One region of the Microbacterium sp. NPDC091676 genome, then DNA from elsewhere that is predicted to be linked to it. Evidence: riboswitches for the same ligand, from Rfam matches in the RefSeq annotation. Region 1 holds a riboswitch; the other holds the start of a gene.
What was found. Region 1 has a riboswitch for thiamine pyrophosphate ahead of ACIQID_RS12240 (ECF transporter S component). Riboswitches for the same ligand answer to the same signal wherever they lie in the genome.

Region 1 (3,394 bases):
CGAGGGTGGCGGGGTGCGCGGCGAGCATCCGCTCCACCGCCTCCCTGACCTCGCGCACCCCGTCCGGATCGAGGTTCGCCGTCGGCTCGTCCAGGAGGACGAGGCCGGGGCGCATCGCGAGCATGCCGGCGAGGGCGAGGCGCTGCTTCTGGCCGCCCGACAGCGCCTTGGTCGGATGATCGAGCGGCACCTCGAGCCCGACGGCAGCGAGCGCCGCCTCGACACGCGGCCAGATCTCCGCACGCGGCACGCCGAGGTTCTCGCACCCGAACGCGACGTCGTCGCCTGCGCGCGCGAGGATCACCTGGGAATCGGGGTCCTGGAGGACGAGTCCGGCGCGCCCGCGGGTCGCCACAGCCGGAGCGTCGTCGACGAGGAGCTCCCCCGCGCTCTCGCCCTCCTCCTCGCCGCCGAGCACGCCCGCGAGACCGTGCAGCAGGGTCGACTTGCCCGCCCCGGAGGCCCCGAGCACGAGCACCCGCTCGCCGGGCTCGATGCGGAACGAGAGGTCGCGCAGCGCCCAGGCCCGGCGGCTCGCATGCCGCCAGCCCCAGCCGCGCGCCTCGACGACGGCGGGAGCGACCTGCGCCGCCATCAGACGCGCACGCGCGCCTCGCGCCCGGAGCCGAAGCGGTCCAGCGCCCCGGTCGCCGCGATGCCGCGCGCGAGCACCCACGACAGGGCACCGGCGATGACGGCGCCGGAGATCACGGTGCTCACGAGGTAGATCACGGTGAACGCGGGACCGGAGCCGGCGTACCAGAGGATGAGGTTGTTGATGCCTCCCGCGAGCGCAGCGCCGGCACCGGCGAGGATCGCGACGGGCAGCGACCAGCGACGGTAGAAGAACAGCAGGAAGACCAGCTCGGCACCGAGGCCCTGCACGAGACCCGCCTCGAGCGTGAGGAAGCCACCCCACTGGTTGCCGATGAGCGCCGAGACGACGGCGGCCAGCAGTTCGACGTAGATCGCCGCACCGGCCTTGCGGATGATGAGGCCGCCGAGCACTCCGGCGAACAGCCACGGTCCGTCCAGGAGCCCCTGGAGCCCGGGGAGCAGCGGCTCGAGCAGGGCCTTGGGGCCGAGGTACCCGACGTTCCAGGCCAGGAAGATCAGGCCGGCGGCGACGCCGAGCACGCTGGCGACGACGATGTCGACGATGCGCCACCGCAGATAGCTGCGCGCCGGAGCGCCGGTCGTCTTCGTGGACGAGGATGTGGACGTGGACGTACTCATGTGAACTCCTCCCTGCGCTGGCATGACCCAGATCAGGTTCGACGGTCGAAGCGCGATTCGCTCCCTCTCAGCCCGGCTCGCCGGACTCCCGTGGTTGTGCTGTCGATCCTAGCGTCTTCCGCCCGCGCGTCCCGAGCCGCGCACGGCGGATTCCTGGCGGCATTCGGTACCGTAAGCGAGTGACCGCTTCCGATCCCCCTGAAGAGGCGTCCGGCGGCGTCGGCGTCGACGCGCGGCCCGAAGACTCCGTTCCCGCGTCCTCGCAGACCGTCGACGCGGTGCCCGCGCCCACGACGGAGACCGTCGCGTGGGCCGACGCCTCCACACCGGCGACCGCGCTGACCTGGGTCGACACCGGCGTGGTCGAGGCCGGCTCGTCGACGCCGGAGTTCGACGCCACCCCGGCAGCCGAGGCCACCCCGGGTCTGCTGCGCGATGCGACGCTGCGTCCTGCGATCGCCGGCCCCGGGCTGCTCGTCCCGCTCGCGATCCTCGCCGGGCTCGTCGCCTCCTATGCCGGGAGCACGCTGCTCTGGCCGCTGCACGAGGTCGCCCCCACCGTCCAGGCCGTGGAGTTCACCCCGGTGGCCGCCCCCACGGCCGCGCTCGCCTGGCCGGAGGTGGGAGACGGTGCCGTGGGCATCGCCGGGATGACCACGACGGCGTCCACGACCGCCCCGGTCAGCATCGCGAGCATCACCAAGGTCGTCAGCACGCTCATGGTGCTGGATCGCCTTCCCCTCGCCCCCGGGGAGCAGGGGCCCGAGTTCTCCTTCACCTACGCCGACAGCATCCGTTACTGGGACTACCGGATCTCGAATCAGTCCGCGCTGGACGTGCCCGTGGGCGGGGTGCTCACCGAGTACCAGCTCCTGCAGGGCACCCTGCTCGGTTCGGCCAACAACTACATCGATCGGCTCGCGGCGGAGATCTGGGGCTCCGATCGGGAGTTCGCGGCCGCCGCCGAGGTGTGGCTCGGCGAGCGCGGGCTCTCCGGGATCACCGTGGTCACGCCGTCCGGATTCGACGCGCGCAACGTCGCCACCCCGGAGGCCCTCGTGGCTCTCGGCGAGCTCGCGATGCAGAACCCCGTGTTCGCGGAGATCGTGGGCACCCGGTCGGTCGAGCTTCCGGGGGCCGGCACGGTCGAGAACACCAACGGCATGCTCGCCGATCCCGGGGTCGTCGGCATCAAGACCGGGACGCTGGTCGGGTGGAACCTGCTGACCGCGAAGGACGTCTCCATCGGGGACTCGACCGTCCGCCTCTACGCCGCGGCGCTGAACCAGGAGGACGACGAGGCGCGTCTCGCCCTCACGCGCGCGCTGTTCGCGCAGACCGAGGCCGCGCTGCAGGCGCAGGGCCCCGCCGTTCCCGCCGGGACGGTGGTCGGGCGCGTCCGTACCATCTGGGGCGAGGAGGTCGACGTCGTGACCGGCGAGGACGCGGAGGTGGTGCTGTGGAACGGGGCGAGCGCGACCGCGTCGGCCGTGTTCGATCTCGGCGAGCAGCGCGAGGCGGACGGCGACGTCGGAACCCTCACCACGACCGGCCCCGTCGACACGACCGAGACCGCGCTCGTGCTCGCCGAGGACGTGGAGGGCCCCAGCCCGTGGTGGCGCCTCACCCATCCCCTCGAACTGTTCGGCATCGCCGCGGACCGCTCCTGACGACTGACGCCCCGCTCCGAGTCCGGAGCGGGGCGTCAGGGCGATGCCGATCAGGGGCGCGGCGTCGAGCCGTCCGCCCCGTCGTCGAGGAGCGCCTGCGCCGCGGCGGCCTCCGCCCCGGGGAGCTGGGCACCGACGGCGGCACCCGCCACGGCGTCCGCCGCCTGCTCCTCCACGCGGGCCTCGGCGTCGGCGTCTCCGGTCACCACGACCGGAGACGACCCGGTCAGGGCCGCTTCCGCGTCGAGGTCGGTCGCGGCCTGCTCGAACTGCGACTGGTACAGCCGCCAGTACGCGCCCTGCGCGGCGATGAGCTCGTCGTGCGTGCCCTTCTCCACGATGTCGCCGTGCTCCATCACGAGGATGAGGTCGGCGTCGCGGATGGTCGACAGCCGGTGCGCGATGACGAACGAGGTGCGCCCCTGCCGGAGCGCTGCCATGGCGTTCTGCAGCAGCAGCTCGGTGCGGGTGTCGACCGCCGATGTGGC
Region 2 (3,394 bases), on a different contig from region 1:
GACGCCCTGCGTGTTCTGGGCGGTCAGGGCCGTGAGGGCGGCCATGCCGTAGCCCCCGTGCGCGGCGATCGCCTTGAGGTCGGCCTGGATGCCCGCGCCGCCGGACGGATCGCTGCCGGCGATGCTGAGCACATGCGGCACCGCCCGCCCCAGCCACCGCCGACGGAACGCCGCGGCGGCGGCCCGGGGATCCTCTGCCGCGCACAGCGCCGAGACCACCGCGATCCCGGCGGCACCGGCCTCGCGCAGCGCCGCCGTGTCGTCGAGGTCCACCCCGCCGATGGCGACGCAGGGCAGCGCACTGCGCGCGGCGAACGCGGCGAAGCCGTCGATGCCGAGCGGGTCCGGATGGTCGGGCTTCGTGCGCGTGGGGCGGATCACGCCGACCCCGAGGTAGTCGACCGTGCCGGGCGGCAGCGCCGTCACGGCATCGAGATGGGCAGGGGTGTTCGCCGTGAGCCCGATCAGCGCCTCCGGGCCGAGGAGCTCGCGCGCGCGGAGCACCGAGGCATCCGCCTGGCCGAGGTGCACCCCCTCCACCCTGGCACCGCGGCGACGGGCCTCGACGGCCGCATCGAGGCGATCGTTCACGACGAGCAGCGCGCGACCGTCGATGGCCGCGGACAGGGCGAGGAGTTGCACGACGGTCTCCTCGTCCGTCGCCTCCTTGTCGCGGAGCTGCACGATGCGGACCCCACCCGCCACGGCCTCGCGGACGGTCTCGACCACCCCGCGAGGGCCGCACAGCGACCGATCGGTGACGAGGTAGAGGGACAGGTCGACGGTCATCGGGCCTCCTCGACGCGGGCGCGGGCACGGAGGTCCCCCGGAGTCACGGCGGACAGGGCGTCGAGCAGTCCGACGGCGAAGCTGCCCGGTCCGCGCGAGACGCCCGCCGCCTGCTCCGCCGCGACCGTGTAGACGAGGGTCGCCGCGGCCACCGCCGTCAGCGCGTCGGTCGCGGAACCGCGGGCCGCCCCGAGGAAGGCCGCCATCACCGCGCCCAACGCGCAGCCGCCGCCGGTCACCCGCGTGAGCAGCTCGTGCCCGTTCGCGATGCGGATCACCCGCTCCCCGTCGGTGAGGAGATCGACCGGGCCGGAGACGGCGACCACGGAACCGTGCCGGTCGGCGAGCTCCCGCGCCGCCGCTGCCGCCGCCTCGGTCCCGTCCGTCGCGTCGACACCGCGGCCGCCGCTGCTGTGTCCGGCCAGCGCGAGGATCTCCGACGCGTTGCCGCGGATCGCGGTGGGGCGCAGCGCGACCAGCTCGTGGGCCAGGGCCGTCCGCACCGGGAGGGTGCCGATCGCGACGGGATCGAGCACCCACGGCGTGCCGGCGGCGTGCGCTCCCGCCACCGCCTCCCTGCTCGCCTCCCGCTGCTCCGGGGTCGGCGTCCCGAGATTGATGAGGAGCCCCGAGGCGGCAGCGGCGAACGGCTCGGCCTCGCCGACGATGTCGACCATGGCCGGCGCCGCCCCGAGCGCCAGCAGCACGTTGGCGGTGAACCCCGTCACGACGGCGTTCGTGATGCAGTGCGTCAACGGCGGCGTAGCCTTGACCTCCTCCCGCAGCCTTCCCGCCGTGGCGGCGAGGTCGAGGACGGATTGCGGACGCACAGGATCGCTCATGGGCGACATCCCTTCGCTAGTACGAACTAGATCAGGTTCGACGGGTGTGATCTCAGCCGCGGATGCGGCACCCCGTGTCACTGCCTCGCAGTCTAGCGAGCGAGGGCGTCGAGCAGCGCCCGCTCCTCCGTCCGCGTGAGGCCGGCGCGGCGCTCCCGGTCCACGCCCCGTTCGCGCTCGTCCGCCACGACGCGCTCCACCGTCTCGTCGAGGGGGCGGAGCGTGCCTCCGCTGCGGCGATACCGCGCATTCGAGCGGGTCATGAATCCGCTCATCTCGGGTGGCAGCCACAGCGGCAGCGACCGCGGTCCCGCCCAGTACGCGACGCCTTCCGCGACGAGACGGTCCTCGGTGCCGACGACGAGCGGCCCCGTGTGCCCGGTGGCCGCGCGCACGGTCCGCAACACGTCGTCGAGCTCGCGCACGTCGCCGATCGCGTTCACGGCACCGGTGACGGTGGCGGCCATGACGAAGGCGGCGACATCCTCGACGTCGATGACCTGCGCTGTGCGCCCTTCCAGCGGCGGGAGCAGCACCGGCTCGTCCAACGCCCGGAGGAACGCCGCCGCCCAGTAGCCGAAGCGATCGCTGGGGTCGCCGTCGCCGACGATGAGGCCGGGGCGGACGAGGAGTGCGCGGTCGCCGACGCCCGCCTGCACGGCATCCTCCGCCGCGACCTTCTGCCGCGCGTAGTCGTCGTCCTCACCGGCCTGCGCCGCCGGGTGCCGCGGTGCCGACTCGTCGGTCCCCACCGTGTCGTCGTCGCGGTACACCGACATCGACGAGACGTACGTCCACCGAGCGGCACGGTCGCCGAGCGCACGGACCGCCCCGGAGACGTGATCGGCGCGGGAGGAGACGTCGACGACGTGGTCCCAATCGGTGCGCGAGACGACGTCGTAGGCGGCCTCCTCATCCCGGTCCGCCAGCACGAGGGTCGCCCCCGGCGGCGCCGGGCGTCCGCCGCGGGCCAGGCAGGTCACGGTCGCCCCTGCCCCGAGCGCCTGCGCGGCGATGCGTCCCGACAGCCATCCGGTTCCCCCGAGGATCAGCACATCCGTCATGTGCCCATGTCACCAGGATCGACGACTCGGGGGAAGGGCCTCCGCTCAGAGCGGAGCGGCAGGACAGGCCGTCACGGGAGTACAGGCCGTCACGCGAGGACAGGCCTTCACGTGGGCCCAGGCCCTCACGCGAACACAGGTCATCACGCGAGCACAGGCGACCGGCACTGCTGTCGCCTGATGCCGCGCGAACGCCTGATGCCGCGCTGCCTCGGCGCCGTCGCGGAGGGCGGCCTCGAGGCGGTCAGGGGACGACGATGTCGTCGAGTCCGTCCAACACCGGGATCGTCCACGACGGGTCCGGTCGCCAGTCGATCCACTCCCGATCGAACGGCCAGTCGCCGGCATGGAAAGACGCGATGGCCGCGACCGCGTGCCGCTCGATCTGCGCAGCCTGCGCGGCGGTCAGCCGTCCCTGGTCGACGGCGGCGACCAGCTCGTCCTCGTCCTTCATCGCCACGCGCCCGTCCTGTGCGATCTCGACGTCGAGGATGTGATCGGAGGTGTAGGTGGCACTGTCGGTGCGCAGGTGCGCGTTCTCGAGGTTGACGTACCAGCCGGCGAAGTCCCACGTCGTCCCGGTGGCCGCGCTCCAGAACAGCCAGACCGACCACGGCACTCCCGCGGGCGCGATGCGCAGGATGCCGTTGCCCCACCACTCCTCGACGATCCGGCGCCGGGTCTCCCGCCACCGCCGAT

Region 2: it holds a riboswitch for thiamine pyrophosphate, as region 1 does, so the genes downstream of both, thiM (hydroxyethylthiazole kinase) here and ACIQID_RS12240 (ECF transporter S component) in region 1, are expected to answer to the same signal.

Annotation. Positions count from the first base shown of each region.
Region 1 covers NZ_JBIVTI010000001.1:2,515,548-2,518,941, reverse strand. The annotation lists gene ACIQID_RS12245 (ABC transporter ATP-binding protein) at 1-595, opposite strand, end outside; gene ACIQID_RS12240 (ECF transporter S component) at 595-1,236, opposite strand; TPP riboswitch at 1,229-1,338, opposite strand; gene ACIQID_RS12235 (D-alanyl-D-alanine carboxypeptidase) at 1,416-2,906, shown strand; gene ACIQID_RS12230 (ABC transporter ATP-binding protein) at 2,957-3,394, opposite strand, start outside.
Region 2 covers NZ_JBIVTI010000002.1:14,403-17,796, forward strand. The annotation lists gene ACIQID_RS13130 (bifunctional hydroxymethylpyrimidine kinase/phosphomethylpyrimidine kinase) at 1-789, opposite strand, end outside; gene thiM (hydroxyethylthiazole kinase) at 786-1,631, opposite strand; TPP riboswitch at 1,623-1,716, opposite strand; gene ACIQID_RS13140 (NAD-dependent epimerase/dehydratase family protein) at 1,724-2,695, opposite strand; gene ACIQID_RS13145 (DUF402 domain-containing protein) at 2,940-3,394, opposite strand, start outside.